DNA from 4 places in the Methylobacterium sp. CB376 genome. Region 4 is predicted to be linked to each of the others. Evidence: predicted binding sites of a transcription regulator. Region 4 holds the regulator's gene; each other region holds the start of a gene.

Region 1 (5,156 bases), 3.6 Mb from region 4:
TCGCCACCAGGAACTCCTGGCCGATGCCGCCCGCGCCGACGAAGCCCATCACGCCCGCGCCGCGCACGTTCATCTCGAAACGCAGGAGCCCGTAGGAGGCGAAGTTCGACAGCACCTGCGGCACGACGGCGAAGCGCGCGGTCTCGACCCAGCTCGCCCCGCTCGCGGTCAGCCCCTCGACGGGCTTCATGTCGATGTTCTCGACCACCTCGGAGAAGAGCTTGCCGAGCGCCCCGGCCGTGTGGATGGCGAGGGCCATCACGCCGACCATCGGCCCGAGCCCGAAGGCGATCACGAAGAGCAGCGCGAACACCACCTCCGGCACCGTGCGGCACAGTTCCAGGAAGCGCCGCGTCGCGAAGCAGAGGAGGCGCGAGCGCACGAGGTTCGCGGTGGCGAGAAAGCACAGGCCGAAGGCCGCGATCCCGCCGAACAGCGTGCCGAGATACGCCATCAGCAGCGTCTCGCCGAGGAGCATGGTCCATTTCGGCAGCCCCCAGTACCAGGCGGCGAGGTCGCCCGGCAGGGTGCCGGGCGACAGGGGCGGCATGATCCGGCCGAGATAGGCCGTGAAGTTCCGGATGTTCTCGAGGAAGGTGAGCGGCCGCACCTCCGCCATCGCGCCCGCCAGGACGATCAGGACGAGGAGGACGGCGAGCACGGCGAGGTTGCGCCGCCGCGCACCGGCGATCGCGGCCGCGTAGGCCGCCGCGAGGGTGCGGGCCCTCTCCGGCGGCAGGTTTGCGATCCGTTGGGTCAACGCGGCCGCCTCGCCCGATGCGTCCTCGGAATGACTACGAGCGCTTCCGCTGCTCGTCGTTGTAGCGGAGCATCTCGATGATCGGCTCGAAGTCCTTCAGCGTCACCGCCGTGAAGTCGAGGTCCTTGCCGTCCGACAGCTTGTCGAAGGCGACCTTGTCCTTCTTCGGCATCGCCACGAAGGCGGCGCGGATGCGCGTCTTCAGGTCGTCCGGCAGGCTCGCCAGCACCGCGAAGGGGCCCTCGGGCAGGAAGTCGGATTTGAAGACGATGCGGAAATCGGCCGGCGTCAGCGGCTTGCCGTCCGCGCTCTTGAGCATGTGCTTGGTCTGCATGCGGGTCAGCGTGCCGTCCGTCTCCGAGTTCCACAGCGTGGCGGAGGCGTCCGAGGTGCCCTGGATCAGGGCCAGCACCGAGTTCTCGTGGCTGCCGGCGAAGAACGTCTTGCCGAAGAACTTGTCGACGTCGTAGCCCGCCTTCTGCATGAAGAAGCGCGGCGCCTGGTTGCCCGAGGTCGAGTTGGGGTCGACCAGCGCGAGGTTCTTGCCCTTCAGGTCGGCGAGCGTCTTGTAGGGGCTGTCCGCCTTGACGTAGATGACCGAGTAGTAGCCGGAGGCGCCGCTATCGTGCTTCTGGTTGACGATCGGCTCGACCTTCACGCCGGTGATGACCGCGCGGGCGAAGGCGGCCGGGCCGTAGAAGCCGATCTGGATGTTGCCGGCGCGCTGGCCCTCGATCACCGCCGCGTAGTCGTTGGCGACGCGCAGCTTCACCGGCACGCCGAGTTCCTTCGAGAGGTAATCGGCGAGCGGCGTGTAGCGGTCGGCGGTGCCCGACGCGTTCTCGATCGGAATCACGCCGAGCGTCAGTTCCGGATACTTGGCCTTCCAGTCCTGCGCGGCGGCCGGGAGGGTGAAGCAGGCAAGCGCCGTCAGGGCGCCGACGAGGGTGCGTCGGGTCAGCATCGTGTCCGTCCTTCCATCATTCTCCACGGGCCGGCGGCCCGCATCGGGTCGCGTCAGGCGCCGACCGGTGCCGGCGGCGCCAGGGCGGGGCCCGGCTCCGGGAGGGGTGTCGCGGGCGGCCGGTCCATCACCTCGCCGGCCTCCAGGCCGTAGAGGTCCTGCGCCACGGCCTCGGTCAGGTCCAAGGCGCGCCCGTCGAAGACGAGGCGCCCCGCCGAGAGGCCGACCAGGCGGTCGCAATAGGCGCGCGCCAGGTCGAGGGAGTGCAGGTTGCACAGGACCGTGATCCCGTACCGCGTATTGGCCTCGGCCAGCGCGTCCATGACCAGGCGCGTGTTGCGCGGGTCGAGGGAGGCGACCGGCTCGTCGGCCAGGATGATCTCGGGCTCCTGGACCAGGGCGCGGGCGATCGCCACGCGCTGCTGCTGCCCGCCCGAGAGGGCGTCGGCGCGGTTCGCCGCGTAGGCGCCCATGTCGAAATTCTCCAGCGCCGCGAGGGCGAGCGCCTTGTCCTCCTCGGGCCACAGCCGCAGGAGGGCGCGGGCGGACGACACGTGGTTGAGCCGGCCCATCAGCACGTTCGTCAGCACGTCGAGCCGGCCGACGAGGTTGAACTGCTGGAAGATCATGGCGCAGCGCCCGCGCCACTGGCGCAGGGCCCGCCCCTTCAGGGCCGTCACGTCGCGCCCGTCGAACAGGATGCGGCCCTCGCTCGGATCGACGAGGCGGTTCAGCATCCGCAGCAGGGTCGACTTGCCCGCGCCGGAGCGACCGATCACGCCCACGAAGCTGCCGCGCTCGATGCGCAGGGAGATCGCATCCACCGCGCGGCGGTCACCGTATTGGCGCGTGAGGTTCTCGACGACGAGCATCAATCCGTCCGCTGTTGCCGTACGCGGGACGTAAACGCCGGTTTGGCGACAGTTGAATGACAGCCGCTGCCGCCGGGGGGCTCTCGCGGATTCTTGCGGCCGCGTCCCGGCGGCGAGGCCCGCCGCGGCGGTTTGATACCCGATCCGATCGGTCGCTTCGGGATCGCGGATGCCGGCCTCGCTCCCGCGCCGCGCGGGCGCGTGATCCGGGATCCGCTTGGATCGGCCGGATCCCGGATCAGCCCCCGTGGCGGGCCAGGAAGTCCTCGACCGGCAGGGCACGGAAATCCGGCAGGGCGGCGCGCAGCCGCTCGTGGTCCCAGTCCCACCACGCCAGGGCCCGCAGGCGCTCGGCGACCGCCTCGGGGAAGCGCCGGCGCAGGAGGCGGGCCGGGTTGCCGACCGCGATCGCGTAGGCGGGCACGTCGCGGGTCACGACCGCGCCCGCCCCCACCACCGCCCCGGTGCCGATCCGGCGGCCCGGCAGGACGATGGCGCCGTGGCCGATCCAGACGTCGTGGCCGATCTCCACCGGCAGCGCCCGGCGCCGGTCGAAGAAGGCGGCCTCGTCCGCCTCCTCCGGCCAGTACTGGCTCGCCCGATAGGTGAAATGCGCCTGGGAGGCGCGCTCCATCGGGTGATTGCCCGGGTTGATCCGCACCATCGCGGCGATCGAGCAGAACTTGCCGATCCGCGTCGCGATCACCTCGCCGTCGTTCACGATGTAGGAATAGTCCCCCATCTCGGTCTCGGTCAGGCGGGTGCGGGCCCCGACCTCGGTGTAGCGGCCGAGGCGGCTCGCCACGATCGCGGCGGTGGGATCGACGAGGGGCTCCGGCCCGAGGCGCTTGGTCATGCGGGGTCTCCGAGGGGAATGCGCCGCAGCACCCGGAACGGGGCATCCCCGTCCTGCCGCAGCACCGTGACGGCGTCGAGGGTCAGCGGCTCGCCCGGCCCGTAGGCCGCCGCGAGCCGCGCGTGCCAGGGCGCGCGGTCCTCCTCCGGCAGGGCGTCCGTCAGCGTCATGTGGAAGCGGAAGCGCTCGAAGACGTGGGGGTAGCCCCAGCGGTCGAGGAGCGCCCGCTCGCGCGCGTCCAGGCGCTCCGGGCGGCGGCGCGCCCGCTCCGCCTCGCTGAGCGGCGCGCGCAGGGGGTCGAGGGCGGCGACGCACTCGGCCGCGAACAGGCCGAGCGCCGGCGGCGCCTCGTCCGGCACCAGGGCCGTGAAGGCGCCGAGCGTCGCGACGACGAGCCGCCCGACGGGAACCGGCGGGTGCCACGCCGCCAGCGCCGCCGCGGCCGCGACCAGATCCGCCTCGGCGACGCCCGGGGCGAGGCGCATCGGCGCCTTCAAGGTCGCGTGGAAGCCGTAGCGGCTCGGCGCGCGGGTCACGTCCTGCGCGTCCGCGAACCCGTCGTGCCGCGGAACCGGCGCGCCGGTCGCGGTGTCATAGCCGAGGACGCCGCAGCCGAACCGGGCCAGCCCGGAGCCGGGCGGGGCCGTGTAGTAGAGCGCGTAGCGGCACGACTCGGTCACGACCATCCCTCCGGCGAGCGTTCCGGACGGGTTCATCACGGTCGGATGACGGTTCCGTGACGAGGTTCCGTGGCGAGGTTGCGGGATGGGGGCGCGGGGGACGCGGGGGCGTGGAGCATGGGCAGGCCCGGGGAGCGGGGGCAGCGCGCGGCGGCCGAGCCGGCCGGGCGGGCGCTGGTCGTCGGGGTGATCGGCCACGTCGATCACGGCAAGACGGCGCTGGTGCGCGCCCTCACCGGCACCGACACGGACCGGCTCAAGGAGGAGCGCGAGCGCGGGGTCTCGATCGTCCCCGGCTTCGCCCTGCTGCGGGTGCCGGGGGGCGAGATCGACCTCGTCGACCTGCCCGGCCACGAGCGGTTCGTGCGGGCGATGATCGCCGGGGCGACCGGCCTGCGCGCGATCCTGCTCGCGGTCGATGCCCGCGAGGGCATCAAGCCGCAGACCCTCGAACACCTCGCCATCGCCCGCCTGATCGGCGTGGGCCGGGGCGTCGTCGCGTTGACGAAGTGCGACCTCGTCACGGACTCGGAGGCGGCGGCCCGGGCCGCGGAGGTGGGCGCGCTCGCCGCCGCGTCCGGCCTCGCGGTGCGCATCGTGCGGACGTCGGTGCTGCGCGAGGAGGGCCTCGCCGACCTCGCGGGGCACCTCGCCGACCTGCTGGGCGAGGTGCCCCCGAGCCCGGATGACGGCTGCCCCGTCCTGCCGATCGACCGCGTCTTCCCCCGTGCGGGCTTCGGCGCGGTCGTCACCGGCACGCTGCGGCGCGGGCGCCTCGCGCTCGGCGACGCGGTCGCGGTCGCGCCGGAGGGCATCGAGGGCGCGGTGCGCGCCCTCCAGAGCCACGGGCGGCCGGTCCAGGCGGCCGAGCCGGGGCGCCGGGTCGCCGTGGCCCTGCGCGGCATCGACCTCGCGCAGCTGCGCCGCGGGCAGGTCCTCGCCCCCCCCGGCTACCTCGTCCCGAGCCGCTGGCTCGACGTGTCGCTCACCTTGCTGCGGGAGGCCCCGGTGCCCCTGGCGGGCG
Region 2 (5,156 bases), 3.0 Mb from region 4:
TGCAGCACGCGCGCGTCTTGTCCATTGAGCCGGGATCGGAGGCTGTGACGCTCCATACAACGTTGGGTTCTCATCGCTGCGACTTGATCGTCATTGCCGCCGGCATCGCCAGTCGTGATTTGGCGAGAAGCCTCGGCGTATACTTGTCCATGGCGAGTGAGCGAGGCTACCATGTGGCGCTGTCGGATGTCGCTGGCGCGATCAGCCGCCCCGTCACCGACACGGCTTCAGCCTTTGTCGCGACTCCGCTCTCAGAAGAGTTGAGAGTGGTCGGCATAGCGGAATTCGACAAGGCCGACGCGCCTATCAGGAGTAGTCAGACGGACAAGCTTCTCGTGGCAGCCCGCCGTATGATACCGGACCTTCAAGTCAGTACGGTGCGACATTGGATGGGCATCCGTCCATCCACTCCGGACAGCCTACCCATTATAGGACCGCATCCGAAGCACACCGCCATCCTGTTCGCGACAGGGCACGGTCACCTGGGGATCAGCGGGGCGCCTATGACGGCTGCCTTGATTTCCGACATCGTCGCGGGCCGGCGCCCTCGCATCCCACTCGCGCCGTACGGCGTCAGGTAGGTGTGGGGGCGACTGCGGGGCGGCCGCGCAAATCTCCTGCGAAACGACTGAACAAGCGCTTCACTTTCAACGCTTTGACCTGGTACATGTACCGCACTGCCCCTTCTTGCATCAGGCCTGATCAATGTCAATGTGGAGTTCGGTTGCCGCGTTCCTCCTGTGTTCACGGATTGAAGCCGTGTATCCCAGAGATCGTGGTGAAAGAGTGTCTCAGCCGCGCCACTGGTGCCACCTGCCTGAACCCATACGAACGAAGAGCTAATTCGTTGGTCACACGCGGTCGCTAGAGTCGGACCTACGGTTGATAGATCAGCGCAAGGAAAATTGCTTCATGGCCTCGGAGAAGACCAAGTTTTTCGGCTGGCTGCCCCGGGAGCTGTCGTCGGAAGGTCCGCGCTACCTTGCTCTGGTAAATGCGCTTGAGCAGGACGTCGTGGAGAACCGTCTAGTCGACGGCTCGCGCCTCCCGCCGCACCGTGAACTGGCTGCGCAGATCGGATTATCAGTTGGTACTGTCAGCAAAGCATATCAAGAGGCGGAGCAACGGGGCATCGTCAGCAGCCATGTCGGGCAGGGGACTTTTGTGCGCAGGCGCGCATCGACCGTCCCAATCGGCGCGGCCGCGCCGCAAGCCGTGAACATGGCCCTCAATGTGCCAGCTCATGGTCGCGAGGCGGATGTTCTCTCTGGGCTCCTGAGCGATGTCTACCGTCCCCAAGAACTAGCGCCACTACTCGATTATCATCCCCATTCAGGCATCGGGCATCATCGCGAAGTCATTGCCCGCTCCATTTCGGATGATGCGTTCAGCGTTGATCCCGCGCTGCTGTATCTGTGCAACGGCGCTCAGCATGCCCTCGACATTGCCGTGCGTCTCGTGGCACAGCCAGGCGACAAGATACTCGTCGATCGGCTCACCTACTCGGGCTTCAAGGCGATCGCAGTCGCGAACTCACTCACGCTCGTGCCGGTTGATCTTGATGATGAAGGCACCGATCCTGACGCCTTGGAGGCAGCGTGCCGGCTTTCTGGTGCCCGCGTCTATTACTCTATGCCGACTCTACAAAGTCCGACAGCGCGGACCATGAGTCTCCAGCGACGAAAGCGCATTGCCGAATTGGCCGAAAAACTTGACCTCCTCATTATTGAGGACGACGTCTACAGTTTCTTCTATCCTGAAAGGCCGCTTCCGATCGCGGCGCTCGTGCCCGAAAGAAGTTTCTATGCAACGTCTTATTCTAAGTGTGTCGCACCGGGTTTTCGGCTCGGAACACTCTCGGTTCCTCCCGCGTTCAAGGGTCGGGCTGAATTATTTGTCCACGCCTCCTCATGGTTCGCTGCACCCATCTTGGGTGACCTGGCGGTTCGTCTTCTCGAGAGCGGCAGGCTCGATGAGCTGATTCGTGAGCGGAGGCGGCAGGCAACCGAGCGGTATCGTCTCTTCGCGAAGTTCTTTCCGTTTGTGGAGAAGCTGGACAATCCCCCTTTCTACGCCTGGCTGCCCTTGCCGCAGGAATGGTCCGCATCGCGTTTCACTTCGGCGGCACGCGGGCAGGGCATCCTCGTAACGCCTCCGACCGCCTCCACTGTTGATGACGACGATCCGGGCGCCGTTCGCGTGTGCCTAGGTGCGCCAGACGATCTAAGCGAGCTTTCCGGTGCTCTCTCCATCCTTAGCGAGATCCTTGCTCGGCCACCTCTGAGCGTCTTCTCTGTCGCTTGAACTTGATAATAGGCAGCGAAGAGGCGCCAATGATTTTTACTGTCGAGAGGTGTCGAAGGCGAGTGCAACCACTCCGTCGTTATTTCGGACGGCTGACTTGAGAATTTGAGCGTGCGCTTAGTGGCTCGCGCTTCAAAATTCAGAAGCGATGAATGTCATGTTGTGCGTCGCGGTTGTTTGAAATCTGAGCGCGTCAAAGGCCATCGGAGTTTACGACTGCCATGCAAATCCGCAACGATGGGGCGAATGCACGCCTCCTCGATTGTCCCGGCTTTATAGGCGCCCCAATGGATGTGCTGCACGAATATGCGCGCGGGGAGATCGAGAGCGTGGAACGGACGGTCGGTCGCTGCGGCGAAGGTGACGGTGCGGCGGATCCCGCGCGTCTCGTGATCGGGGTAGGCACCTATCGCCTCGGCATAATCGAGATCGGTGCCCGCTCGACCCGGGGCAGCCAGCTTTACATGGACGACACTGTCGGTGCGCCGGGCGAGGCGGGCGACGTCGTTGCGGCTGAGACCGACTGGGCGTCGGTCAAATCGCTTGCTACCGCGCTCGACGAGCCTCCGGATTTCTCCCGACCGATCTTCCTGAAAAGCGTGCGTTGTGGTGCTTGGGATCTGGCTGCTTGCCGGGTGGCGCGGGCACGTCCCGCTTGCTGAGACAGCGCGAGCAGAAATGATGAAGTAATCCGTGCGGGTCCAATGACGATTTCATTAAAATTGGAAAATCTGAGTTATGTGGACGGTGCGAGCCTACCCGTCTCTGATGGAGCGATCCGAACCATTTTATCGTTATTTCCGATTAATCGTACGTCACGAGCTAGAAAAAAAACGCTGTGTGTTGCGCATCGATATTGATACTTGTTGGTGCGCTCACGATCCGAATGGGGAAGAGCTGTGACACGTGAGACCACCCCCGTACTGCCGTCCTCTGACGCAGAGAATGCCTGCACCGGCCTCATCAAGACGGCCGCCGAAGCGGTCACGCGAGCAGGTGGGCGGGGAGGCTTCGTGCGTGACCTGTTCGGACGGGTGCCCCCGGAGGATCTGACCTCTTATCCCGCCGCGGTGCTCGCCGACCTCGCCTGCGACGCTCGCGCTTTCCTGGCTGAGCCCCGACGGCCGGGCGATCCGGCGCGGCTGCGGCTGCGCGATGCCACGATCGAGCGCAGCGCCCAGCCATGTGAGATCACCGTGATTGAGGTGATCAACGACAACCGTCCTTACCTGCTCGACTCGACGCTGGCCGCGCTGACTGAGCACGGCCTGACCCCTGACTTCGTGGCCCACCCGATCCTTGGCGTCGAGCGCGACGCGGGCGGCGCCCTCGTCCGGGTCGTCGGCGAGACCACGGCCGAGGCACACGGCGGGCTCGCCCGCGAGAGCCTGATCCACATCCATCTCGACCGGATCGAGGGGGCGGCGCGGGAGCGGCTGGAGGCCGAGCTCGGCGAGGTTTACCGCGACGTAGCGCTGGTGAGTGACGACGCTGAGGCGATGCGCGTCCGCCTCGCCGCTCTGTCTGCAGGCATCGGGCAAGGGTCCCCGCTGCTCTCGGAGGTCGAGACGATTGAGGCGCGCGCCTTCCTCGACTGGCTCGCGGACGGCCATTTCACCCTGCTCGGCATGCAGGAACACGGCATTGCGGGTGAGACGTACTCGCTGGTGCCCGAGTCTAGCCTCGGCGTGCTGCGTGATCGCGGCGCGGCAGTGCTGCGGCCCGGTCCCGGCTGGATCGACTACACTCCGGAGATCCTCACCTTCCTGCAGGAGCCGCAGGCGCTCATCATCACCAAGGCCAGCGCTAAGGCGCGAGTGCACCGAGCGGGCTACCTCGACTACATCGGGATCAAGCTGTTCTCAGCGGACGGCAAGCTGTCTGGCGAGGTGCGGGTGGTGGGTCTGTTCACGGCCTCCGCTTACGCCAATCCCGCCCACGAGGTGCCGATCCTGCGCCGCAAGGCGGCGGCGGCGGCCGATCGCGCTGGCCTCGACCCTACGAGCCATGCAGGGCGCAGCCTGCTCGCGGTGCTGGAGACCTATCCGCGCGACGAACTGTTTCAGATCGACCTCGACCGGCTGACCCACTTCACCCTGGCGATTGCAAGCCTTGCCGATCGGCCGCGCCTGCGTGTGCTGTCGCGACCGGATCAGTTTGGCCGCTTCGTCTCACTGCTCGTCTACGTGCCGAAAGACCGCTACGACTCGACTGTGCGCGCCCGGATCGGTGCCCACCTCGCCGAGACTTACGGCGGCCATCTCTCCGCGGCCTACCCGGATTTCCCTGAGGGGCCGCTGGCGCGAACCCACTACATCATCGGCTTGTCCGAGCCAGGCGTGCCGGAGCGCGATCCCAGCGCGCTGGAGGCCGAGATCGCGGGGATCGTGCGCACCTGGGGCGACAGCCTGCGCGCGGCGCTGGCCACGCTCAGCGACGGCGCCCGTGCTCGCATGTTGGCCGCGCGCTATGCCGAGGCATTCTCCGTCGCATACCGTGACAATTACTTGCCGGAGGTAGCGGTCGCTGACGTCGCGATCCTCGAACGCTTGAAGGCCGACCGGCCGCGGGGAGTCGACATCGGTCGCCGCGATACCGATCCCGCGAACCAGATCCGCCTCAAAGCTTTCTCGCGCGGCACCTCGATTGCCCTGTCCGACCGCGTGCCGGCCCTGGAAAACCTGGGCTTCCGGGTAATCAACGAACGCACCTACCAGGTGCGGCCCTCTGGCGTCGGCGAGGGTGACCGCGTCTGGCTATATGACATGCTCCTGGAGCGTGCCACGGGTGCGGATATAAGCCTCGCCGAGGCGGCGGTGCTCGAAGAGGCTATGCTGGCAGTCGCCGATGGG
Region 3 (5,156 bases), 3.2 Mb from region 4:
CACCCGGGCGCGCACCTCCGCGCCGGTGATGCGCAGGGCGTCGTTGGCGCGGTCGCCCGCCTCGTCGTCGCTCTCGCCCGAGGCGCGGATGTAGGTGCCGATGCCCCCGAACCAGAGCAGGTCGACGGGCGCCTTCAGGATCGCCTGCATCACCTCGGCGGGGGTCGCCTCGGCCCGGTCGAAGCCGAGGCGGGCGCGGATCACCGGCGAGAGCGGCACCGTCTTGGCCGAGCGCGGGAAGACCCCGCCGCCGGCCGAGATCTTGTCCCGGTCGTAATCGGCCCAGGACGAGCGCGGCAGCTCGAACAGGCGGCGGCGCTCGGCGTAGGAGGTGGCCGGGTCCGGGTCCGGATCGAGGAAAATGTCCCGGTGGTCGAAGGCGGCCACGAGCTTGAGGCAGCGCGAGAGCAGCATGCCGTTGCCGAACACGTCGCCCGACATGTCGCCGACGCCGACCACCGTCACCGGCTGGCTCTGCACGTCGACGTCGATCTCGCGGAAGTGGCGCTTGACCGCCTCCCAGGCGCCCCGGGCGGTGATGCCCATCGCCTTGTGGTCGTAGCCCTGGCTGCCGCCCGACGCGAAGGCGTCGCCGAGCCAGTGCCCGCGCTCGATCGAGATCGCGTTGGCGATGTCCGAGAAGGTGGCGGTGCCCTTGTCGGCCGCGACCACCAGGTAGGCGTCGTCCCCGTCGTGGCGCACCGTGTCGGCGGGCGGGACGATCGCCCCGTCCACGATGTTGTCGGTGAGCGAGAGCAGGGTGCGGATGAAGATCCGGTAGCTCTCGGTGCCCTCGGCCATCCAGGCCTGGCGGTCGGAGGCGGGCGGCAGGCGCTTGGGGAAGAAGCCGCCCTTGGCGCCCACCGGCACGATCACGGCGTTCTTGACCTGCTGGGCCTTCACGAGGCCGAGGATCTCGGTGCGGAAATCCTCCGGCCGGTCCGACCAGCGCAGGCCGCCGCGGGCGATGTAGGCGAAGCGCAGGTGCACGCCCTCGACGCGCGGGGAATAGACGAAGATCTCGAAGAGCGGCCGCGGCAGCGGCATCCCGTCGACCTTGGCGCAGCGGAACTTGAACGCGATGGTGTCGGGCGGCAGGCCGTGGGGGGCGACCTGGAAGAAGTTGGTGCGCTGGGCCGCCTCCACGAGGTTCACGAAGCGGCGCAGGATGCGGTCCTCGTCGAGGCTCGTCACCGCGGACAGGCCGGCCTCGATCTCGGCGCGCAGGGCCGCCTCGCGGGCAGCGCGGCTCTCGGCACCGCCCTCGGCGCGGGGATCGAAGCGCGCGTAGAACAGGGCGACGATCCCGGCGGCCAGGGCGGGGTGGCGGCTCAGCGTGGCGGCGAGGTAGCCCTGGCCGTAGCGGATCCGCAACTGCCGGAGGTAGCGCCCGAGGGCGCGCAGCAGGGCCGCGTCGCGCCAGCCGAGGCCGGCCTCCAGGATCAGCCGGTTGTAGGCGTCGGTCTCGGCGAGGCCGCGCGCGATGGCGAGCAGGGCCGCCTCGACGGGGCGGTCGAGCCGGGCGAGATCGATCGCCCCGCCGCCCGCGCGCTCGAGCAGCATGTCGTGCAGCCAGATCCCGTCCGTCTCCGGCGCGCCGGGCCGGCCGATCAGGAAGGTGCGCTCGTCGATGACCCGGAACCCGAAATTCTCCAGCACCGGCACCCGATCCGAGAGGGGCAGCGCGCTGCCTTTCGAGAATACCTTGAGGCCGATCCGCGTCTCGGGGTCGCCCGGGTGGCGGTGGAGGTCGACGGCGCGCGGGCGCTCCGCCGTGATCCGCTCCAGGATCGCGATGTCGGACAGGGCCTGAGCGCTGTCGTAGGTCTCCCGGTAGCCCGCCGGGAACGCCTCGGCGTAGTAGGCTCCGAGCGCCCGGGCGCGGCCGCCGTCCATGGCCTCGGCGAGGGCGTCGCGCAGGCCGTCGGCCCAGGTGCGCGAGAGGGCCGTCACCTCGGCCTCGAGCTCGGCCGGATCGATCGCCGGCGGAACCTCCTCGCGGCGGCCGATCACGATGTGGAAGCGGGCGAGCGGCCCCTCCGGATAATCCGGGTAGATCGCCGAGATGTGCCCGCCGAGGCGCATGGCGAGGTGGGCGGCGATTCGCTTCTGCAGGGCCGCGTCGGTGCGGTCCTTCGGCACGAAGACGAGGAGCGAGACGAAGCGGCCGAACTTGTCCGCCCGCGCCAGCACCCGCACCCGCGGGCGCTCGGCCAGGAGCACGATGGCGAGGGCGAAGCGGCGCAGGAGATCGGTGTCGATCTGGAAGAGGTCGTCGCGCGGATAGGTCTCCAGCACGTGCAGGAGCGAGCGGCCGGCATGGCTGGTCGGGTCGAGCCCGGCCTCGGCCACGACGGTCGCGACCTTGCGGCGCAGGTACGGCACCTCCTCGGCCCGGCTCGTGTAGGTGGTGCTCGCGAAGAGCCCGACGATGCGCAGCTCGCCCGCGACGCGCCCGTCGCCCGAGAAGAGCTTGATCCCGACCATGTCGAGGTGGGTGCGGCGATGGACCCGCGAGATCAGGCTTGCCTTGGTGATGATCAGCGCCTCGGGCCGCTCCAGGAAGGCGCGGATCTCGGGTGTCATCGCCACCATGGTGCGGCCGCGGCGCAGCACCTCGACGGAGCCGTCGCGCAGGAGGCCGAGGCCGCTCTCGCGCACACCCCGGTACTCGGCGCCCTCGCCGAGCCGGTACTCGCGCATCCCCAGGAAGGTGAACTGGTCGGCCCGGATGTAGTCGAGGAAGGCGCGGGCCTCCGCGACCTCCTCGGCCGCCACCGGCGGCGGCGCGGATTCGTAGGCGGCGGCGACCGCGTCGAGCCGGGCCAGCATCGCCCGGTGGTCCTGCGTGGAGACCGCCACGTCGGCGTAGACCTGGGCGAGGCCGTCGAGGAGGCCCGCCCGCTCGCCCTCGTCGTCGATCCGGTCGAGATGGATGTGGATGAAGCTCTCGCGGCTCAGCGCGTCGCCGGCTCCCGCGGTGGTCTCGCCCACGAGGCGCAGCAGGGCGCCGTCGGGGCCGCGCTCCACCGCCAGGATCGGGTGGGCGACGAGGCGCGGCTCGTAGCCCCGCGCCACCAGCTCGGCCAGGGTCGAATCGAGCAGGAAGGGCCGGTTCGGATTGATGGCCTCCAGGACGGTGACGTCGCGCCGCCCGCCGTCGCGCTCCACCACCACGTCGTTGAGGCGCAGATCCGCGCCGCTCTCGTCGGGCCGCGCCGCGGCGAGGTGCTGGCGGGCCGCGAGGGCGAGGTCGGCCAGGGTCTCGGGCGCGTAGGCGTTGAGATCCTCGGGCGGGACTCGGCCGAACAGGTCGCGGACGAAGTCGCCGGGCTCCCGGCGGGCCTCCGCCGCCGCGACGGCGGCGGCGATGAGGTCGGTGCGGCTCGCCCGCGCTTCGGGCGTCGCGGTCGACAGGTCCACGGCTCGTCCCTCCCGCCGAGGTGTCAGCGGGCGACGGGTGACATAGACCTCGGCGGCCCGCAACCCTGGCGTCTCGTCCGCGTGCGTTTCCCGATCTATAGCTCAGTCGCGACGACAGGGAGACGACGCGATGGCCGGGGCGAAGCCGAAGAGGAAGGTGGCCAAGGAGGAGGTCGGCGAGCACCCGCGCCTCCAGGAGACCGAGGGCGCCGTGATGGCCCTCGACCTGGAGCCGGCGGCCGAGCTGCCCCCCGACCTCGCCGCCTATTTCGACAAGTGCCGGGAGAAGATCGGCTTCGTGCCGAACGTGCTGCTCGCCTACGCGCACGACGCGGCCAAGCTCGACGCCTTCGTGTCCTTCTACAGCGACCTGATGCTGGCGCCGTCGGGCCTGTCGAAGCTGGAGCGCGAGATGATCGCTGTGGCGGTGTCGAGCGCCAATCGCTGCTACTACTGCCTGACCGCGCACGGGGCGGCGGTGCGCGTGCTCTCGGGCGACCCGGTCCTCGGCGAGATGCTGGTGATGAACTACCGGGCCGCGTCGCTCTCGCCGCGCCACCGGGCGATGCTCGACTTCGCGGTGGCGCTCACCGAGGCGCCCTGGACGGTGGAGGAGGAGGACCGCGAGGCGCTGCGCGATGCCGGCTTCACCGACAAGGACATCTGGGACATCGCGGCGGTGGCGAGCTTCTTCAACATGACGAACCGCATGGCCTCGGCGGTCGACATGCGGCCGAACCGCTCCTACCACGGCGACGCGCGCGCCTTGCCGAAGGTCTGATACGTTTTCCGGAAGATCACTTCCGGAAAACGTATCACAAGCCCGCGCGGCGCCTGAGCGAAGCCCGGGTCCGCCATCGGCGACGGCCCGATGCGTCGGCGTCCCGGGCCGCCGGGATGGCGCGCGGCGAGGAGGGCGCTGCCGGCGCGGCCGCGCGGATCACCCGCGCGCCGGGATGCGGCGCGCCCTCACGCCCGCGACCCCGCCCCGATCGCGATTCCCGTGAAGGTGTGGTTGAGGTGGATCGCCCGGTACTGCTCGCCGAAGGTCTCGAACCCGATCACGTTGTAGCGGCGATAGAGATCGGACAGGCGGTGGCGGACCTGGTGCGACTCGGCGTCGAGCCGGCGCAGCACGCAGTCGAAGCCGATGACGAGGTCGAGGCCGCCGAGCGACGCGTCGAGCCGGGCGAGCTCGTCCCGGGTCGTCGCCACGAGATCCTTGCGGCCGGCCAGCGTCAGCACGACCCCCTCGTCGACCGCGCACAGGAAGCTCAGCGAGCCGTCCGGGTTGAGGCGGTGGATCGAGCGGCAGAAGTAGTCGCCCCCGACCCGCACGGCGAGCGGATTGGCCGCGAACACCGTCGGGGTCAGCATCTCGGGCTGCAGGCCGAGCGCCCGCGCGTACTCGGCCGCGGCCGGCTCGGCGTTGAGCTCGCGCACCGTGCGATGCTCGGCGTCGGTCTGGGTGACCACGAACTTCACCGCCCGCGGCTCCAGGTTGTCGGTCTTGAACACCTGGATCGGGTGGTCGGTCGCCACGATGAGCAGGATCGCCGCGCCGTGATGGACCACCCCGTCGTGGATCAGCGCCGTGTGGGCGAAGGTGAGCGCGTCGCCCGCCGAGCCGCCCACCAGGGGGATCGCGTCGAGGCCGAAGGCGACCGCCGAGGTCACCCGCTCCTCGGCCAGCGTCAGGCTGTCGATGAGCGAGATCGCGAAGCGCTGGCCGT
Region 4 (5,156 bases):
GGCCCGGCTCGCGCGCCTTGCCGGCGGCGAGGATCCGCGCCCGGTCGAGCCGCACCGCGCGGCCAAGAGCGTCTCGGGCGAGACCACCTTCGCGGAGGACCTGCGGGATTTCGCGGCCCTGCGCCCGATCCTGTGGCGGCTGTGCGAGACGGTGGCGCGGCGCCTCGTGCGGGCCGAGCTCGCGGCGGCGAGCGTGACCCTGAAGCTGAAGGATGCCGGGTTCCGCCTGCGCACCCGCACCCGGTCGGGCCTCGCGCCGACGCAGCTCGCCGAGCGCCTGTTCCGCCCCGCCGAGGCGATGCTGCGCGAGGCCTGCGACGGCACCGCCTACCGGCTGATCGGGGTCGGGGCCGGCGACCTCTGCGCCTCCCTCCACGCGGATCGCGGCGACCTCGCCGACCAGGGCGCGCGGCGCGAGGCGAGCCGGGCCGCGGCGGTCGACGCCCTGCGCGCCCGCTTCGGCGAGGCCGCGATCCAGCGCGGCCTCGCCTTCACGCCGGCGGACAAGGACGCGAAGGGGTGATCCGGGATCCGGTCGATCCAAGCGGATCCCGGATCACGCGCCCGCGCGGCGCCTGAGCGAAGCTCTCATCCGCCATCCCGAAGGGATCGATCGGATCTGGGATGAGACCCGACCGGCGCCCGCGGGGGCGGCTCGTCCGCCCGGGGGCACGGCTCAGGGCTTGCACTCCTTGCTCTCGCTGCCGAGGTCGATCCGCGACAGGTCGCCCTTGAGGGTGAAGTCCCCGTAATCGAGGCGCAGAGCCCCGCTCACCCCGTTCTCGTAGAGGTCGAAGGACAGCACGTAGATCGGCGTGCGCTCCCCCTCGCCGGTGGAGAAGTAGCTGAGCGTCACCGGCCAGCGCGGCATCGCCGCCATCGCCCCCTCCTGCAGCGGGGGCTCGGCCCGGGGCGCCCCGTCCTTGCCGGCCTCGGCGCTCGCCGGGACCGCCTTGCGCGGGCCGATCACCGCGAGCGTGTCGTAGATCTTGCGGCCGTCGTCGGACCCGTCGAACACCTTCACCGAGACGGTGTGCTCGCCCGCCTGCGCCGCCTCGATCAGGCGGCGCATGTGCGCGGCCGGGAACAGCACCTCGCCCGGCGCGCTCACCCGGGCCCGCTGCGGCTGCTTGAGGGTGACGGCGAGGCCCTTCTCGTCGCGCTCGGCATCGCCCGCCACCGCCGGCTGCTCGCTGCCGTTCAGGTCGGATTGCGTGCGGAAATGGAAGGCCTTGCCGTCGCCGCTCTCGAAGGTGTTGTTGCGCAGGTCCGAGGTGCGCGCGCCGCTCTCGGCGCTCTCCAGCACCGTCACCTGACGGTACTGGAGCGCCCAGCCCTTGCAGGGATCCCCGGAGAAATCGAAGACGATGCGCCCGCGCGCGCTCTCGACCGCGCGGGCGCCGGTGCTGCGCAGGAGCGAGAGGTCGTAGACCGCCCGGTGCGGGGCGAGGCGGATCCCCCCGGCCGGCTCCGCCGCGAGACCGGTGGGCAGGAGAACGACGAGCGGCAGCAGGGACGCGAGGAGTGTCCGCATGGAATTTCCCGTGTCGGGCACGCGCGGCCCGGGGCGGAACCATAGGTGCAGGGCGCCGCCCGGGCAACGCGACCTCTCGCACGGGATGCAGCGTGGCGCGGATGCCACTCTGTCCCGCTCGCCCTCGCCCGGGGCGGGCCCTCCGGGGCCGCCCGCGGAGTGCGCGGCGGCCGCCTCGGGGCGCCGGCGCGCGCCCGCCCCGGCGCGTGACAAGCTGTTGATACGCTGTGGATTTCCTGGCCTCGCCGCCCCCCCGGAGGGGACCCCGCCGGGCGCCTCTCCCCCCAGTCCGCGGCCCTGCGCGAACCCGGCCCGGCGCGGGGAAAACGGGTCCGGCGGGGCCGTGGGACTCTTGCGCGGAGAACGGCCGCTCCTGTAGGTTCACCCCCGTCGCAAGCGCTGTCACGAAGCGGCGATCATCAGCAGCAGAGAGGCACTGGACGCGCGGTCGCACGGCCGAACGCAGACGGCTGCGTGCGTCCTTGCCGCTGATGGGTGGGGGAATTCGGAGGCGGCGATGACGGATGCGGGCCCGAGCTGGACGAAGGAACGGGTCGAACTCCTGAAGCGGCTGTGGGGAGAGGGGCGCAGCGCGAGCCAGATCGCGGCCGAGATCGGCGGCGTCTCGCGCAATGCGGTGATCGGAAAGGTGCATCGGCTCGGCTTGGCCGGCCGGGTGCTGAAGTCGAACGGGGCGCCCGCGCCGGTGCCGCGCAGCCGCGCGCCGAGCGAGGAGGAGCGCCCGCCCGCCCAGGCGCCGGTCCCGACCATGGTGGCGCCCGCGCCGGCCTCGCTGGCGCTGGTGCGCGCCGAGCCCCCGCCGTCGGCGGAGGCGGCGCTGCCGCTCTCGGAGCGGGTGACGATCATGGAGCTGCGCGAGTTCATGTGCCGCTGGCCCATGGGCGACCCGGCCTCGCCCGATTTCCGCTTCTGCGGCGCCCGCTCGATCACGGGCCTGCCCTACTGCACCCACCACGCGCGCATCGCCTACCAGCCGGCGACCGAGCGCAAGCGCAGCGACCGGCGGGTCGTGGCCTTCCGCTGAGCCCCGTTCGCCGAACCCGTCACCGGTTCGGCGGCGACGACCCGGCGGCGAGGCCCCGGCGGGCCTGCGCGGCGCGATCCTGCCGGGATCGCGTCCTGGGAGGGTCGTCCTGGGAGGGTCAAGCGTGCCGTCGCCGCGCGCAGGGCGGACCCTCGCGGCCGACGCCGCCGCGATGCCGTCCGCCGATGCCGGGCCTCGATGCGGCCGGGGCGCTCAGGAGGCGCCGTTCGCGAACATCTCGTCGAAGGAGTAGCCCGAGCCGCGCACGGTGCGGATCGGGTCGGGGCGGCGCGGCCGGTTGATCGCCTTGCGCAGCCGGCCGATATGCACGTCGACCGTGCGCTCGTCGATGTAGACGTCGTGGCCCCAGACGCCGTCGAGGAGCTGCTCGCGGGAGAAGACCCGGCCCGGGCTCTGCATCAGGAATTCGAGCAGCTTGAACTCGGTCGGGCCGAGATGCAGCTCCCGCCCCTCGCGCCGCACCCGGTGGCTGACCCGGTCGAGCTCGATGTCGCCCGCCACCAGGAGATGCGCCACGTGGGCCGGCTTGGCGCGGCGCAGCAGCGCCCGCACCCGCGCCAGCAGCTCCGGCACCGAGAAGGGCTTCACGATGTAGTCGTCGGCGCCGGTGGCGAGGCCGCGCACCCGGTCGCCCTCCTCGCCGCGGGCGGTGAGCATGATGACCGGCAGCCGCTCGGTCTCCCGGCGCGCCCGGATCCGGCGGCAGAGCTCGATGCCCGACAGCCCCGGCACCATCCAGTCGAGGAGGACGAGGTCCGGCACCTGCTCGCGCAGGCGGATATCCGCCTCGTCGCCGCGGGCCACGGCATCCACCGTGAAGCCCTCGGCTTCGAGGTTGTAGCGGAGCAGGAGCGTCAGCGGCTCCTCATCCTCGACGATCAGGATCCTCGTGCTCATCGACAATGCGGGTCTCCGGTCCGGTCACGCCTCCGGCGCCGGCGGCGCCACCGTGGCGAAGCTCGACCGGTCGTTCTTCGGGCGCTCGGTCGGCAGCGTCTCGCCGCTGACGAGGTAGTGGATCGTCTCGGCGATGTTGGTGGTGTGGTCGCCGATCCGCTCCACGTTCTTGGCGCAGAACAGGAGGTGCGTGCAGAAGCTGATGTTGCGCGGATCCTCCATCATGTAGGTGAGGAGCTCGCGGAACAGGGACGTGTAGAGCGCGTCGATGCCGCCGTCGCGCGCCCAGACGTCGAGGGCCACGGCGACGTCCTGGGTCGCGTAGGCGTCGAGCACGTCCTTGAGCTGCTCCTGCACGAGGTCGCTCATGTGCTGGACGCCGACCACCACCTTCTGGAGCTGGGGCTGATCGCTGATCGCCACCACCCGCTTGGCGATGTTCTTGGCGAGGTCGCCGATCCGCTCGAGGTCGCCGGAGACGCGGATCGCCGAGATCGTCTCGCGCAGGTCGATCGCCATCGGCTGGCGCTTGGCGATGAGCAGGATCGCCCGCTCCTCGATCTCGCGCTGGAGCCCGTCGAGGCGGGCATCCGCCGCGATCACGCTCTGGGCCAGGGTGCCGTCGCGGCGCACCAGGGCGGTCGCCGCATCCGCCATCATCTTCTCGGCGATCCCGCCCATCTCGGCGATGCTGCGGCGCAGGTTCTGCAGGTCCGCGTCGTAGGAACTGACGATGTGATCCGACATGGCGCTCGTCCTGCTCGCAAGGGGGAGGGTCAGCCGAACCGGCCGGTGATGTAGTCCTGGGTCTGGCGCTTGGTCGGAGTCATGAACAGCCGGTTCGTCGGCCCGAACTCGATCAGCTCGCCGAGATACATGAAGGCCGTGAACTGCGAGATGCGGGCCGCCTGCTGCATGTTGTGGGTGACGATCGCGATGGTGAATTCCCCGCGCAGCTGCTCCAGCAGCTCCTCGATGCGGCCGGTCGAGATCGGGTCGAGGGCCGAGGTCGGCTCGTCGAACAGGATCACCTCGGGCTTTTGGGCGACCGTGCGGGCGATGCAGAGGCGCTGCTGCTGGCCGCCCGACAGGCCCATGCCGGATTGCTTGAGCTTATCCTTGACCTCGTCCCAGAGGGCGGCCTTGCGCAGGGCCTCCTCGACGCGCTGGTCGAGGTCGGCCCTGCCGAGCCGCTCGTAGAGCCGGATGCCGAAGGCGATGTTGTCGTAGATCGACATCGGGAAGGGCGTCGGCTTCTGGAACACCATGCCGACGCGGGCGCGCAGCTCGTTCAGGTCGATCGCCGGGTCGAGGATGTTGCGCCCGTCGAGCAGGATCTCGCCCTCCGCCCGCTGGTCGGGATAGAGCGAGTAGATCCGGTTGAAGGTGCGCAGCAGCGTGGACTTGCCGCAGCCCGACGGCCCGATCAGCGCGGTGACCTGCCGGTCGTGGAAGTCGAGGTTGATGTTCTTCAGGCCCTGGAAGGTCCCGTAGTAGAAGTTGAGGTTCTTGACCGCGAGGCGGACCGGGGCGGTCTCGTCGGCCGCGCCGGATTTGACGACCGGTGCGGCGGTGGCGGAGGCGCTCATCGGGGTTCTCCGGAGGATCGTCGGCGGGGGGCGGCGCGGTCTCAGCGGCCCCTGCCGCCGCGCAGGAACA

What was found. The regulator PhoB, encoded in region 4, activates phosphate uptake and scavenging genes when phosphate is short. The targets are predictions, from matches to a motif close to TGTCATNNANCTGTCAT.
Region 1: phnC (phosphonate ABC transporter ATP-binding protein) is a predicted target of PhoB. The motif match lies at 2,642-2,658, and genes of this name have one in related genera.
Region 2: QA634_RS19540 (NAD-glutamate dehydrogenase) is a predicted target of PhoB. The motif match lies at 3,009-3,025, and genes of this name have one in related genera.
Region 3: QA634_RS18620 (NAD-glutamate dehydrogenase) is a predicted target of PhoB. The motif match lies at 3,535-3,551, and genes of this name have one in related genera.

The regions. Positions count from the first base shown of each region.
Region 1 is NZ_CP121648.1:3,260,992-3,266,147, forward strand. Features, by position in the region: gene phnE (phosphonate ABC transporter, permease protein PhnE) at 1-760, opposite strand, end outside; gene phnD (phosphonate ABC transporter substrate-binding protein) at 795-1,724, opposite strand; gene phnC (phosphonate ABC transporter ATP-binding protein) at 1,778-2,596, opposite strand; gene QA634_RS14815 (acetyltransferase) at 2,835-3,452, opposite strand; gene QA634_RS14820 (DUF1045 domain-containing protein) at 3,449-4,138, opposite strand; gene selB (selenocysteine-specific translation elongation factor) at 4,250-5,156, shown strand, end outside.
Region 2 is NZ_CP121648.1:4,314,896-4,320,051, forward strand. Features, by position in the region: gene QA634_RS19525 (NAD(P)/FAD-dependent oxidoreductase) at 1-581, shown strand, start outside; gene QA634_RS19530 (aminotransferase-like domain-containing protein) at 913-2,304, shown strand; gene QA634_RS19535 (hypothetical protein) at 2,592-2,966, shown strand; gene QA634_RS19540 (NAD-glutamate dehydrogenase) at 3,204-5,156, shown strand, end outside.
Region 3 is NZ_CP121648.1:4,121,189-4,126,344, reverse strand. Features, by position in the region: gene QA634_RS18620 (NAD-glutamate dehydrogenase) at 1-3,423, opposite strand, end outside; gene QA634_RS18615 (peroxidase-related enzyme) at 3,554-4,204, shown strand; gene QA634_RS18610 (FIST signal transduction protein) at 4,393-5,156, opposite strand, start outside.
Region 4 is NZ_CP121648.1:7,333,172-7,338,327, forward strand. Features, by position in the region: gene QA634_RS33750 (DNA polymerase IV) at 1-523, shown strand, start outside; gene QA634_RS33755 (cell envelope integrity EipB family protein) at 677-1,534, opposite strand; gene QA634_RS33760 (GcrA family cell cycle regulator) at 2,052-2,579, shown strand; gene phoB (phosphate regulon transcriptional regulator PhoB) at 2,793-3,497, opposite strand; gene phoU (phosphate signaling complex protein PhoU) at 3,522-4,244, opposite strand; gene pstB (phosphate ABC transporter ATP-binding protein PstB) at 4,274-5,086, opposite strand; gene pstA (phosphate ABC transporter permease PstA) at 5,128-5,156, opposite strand, start outside.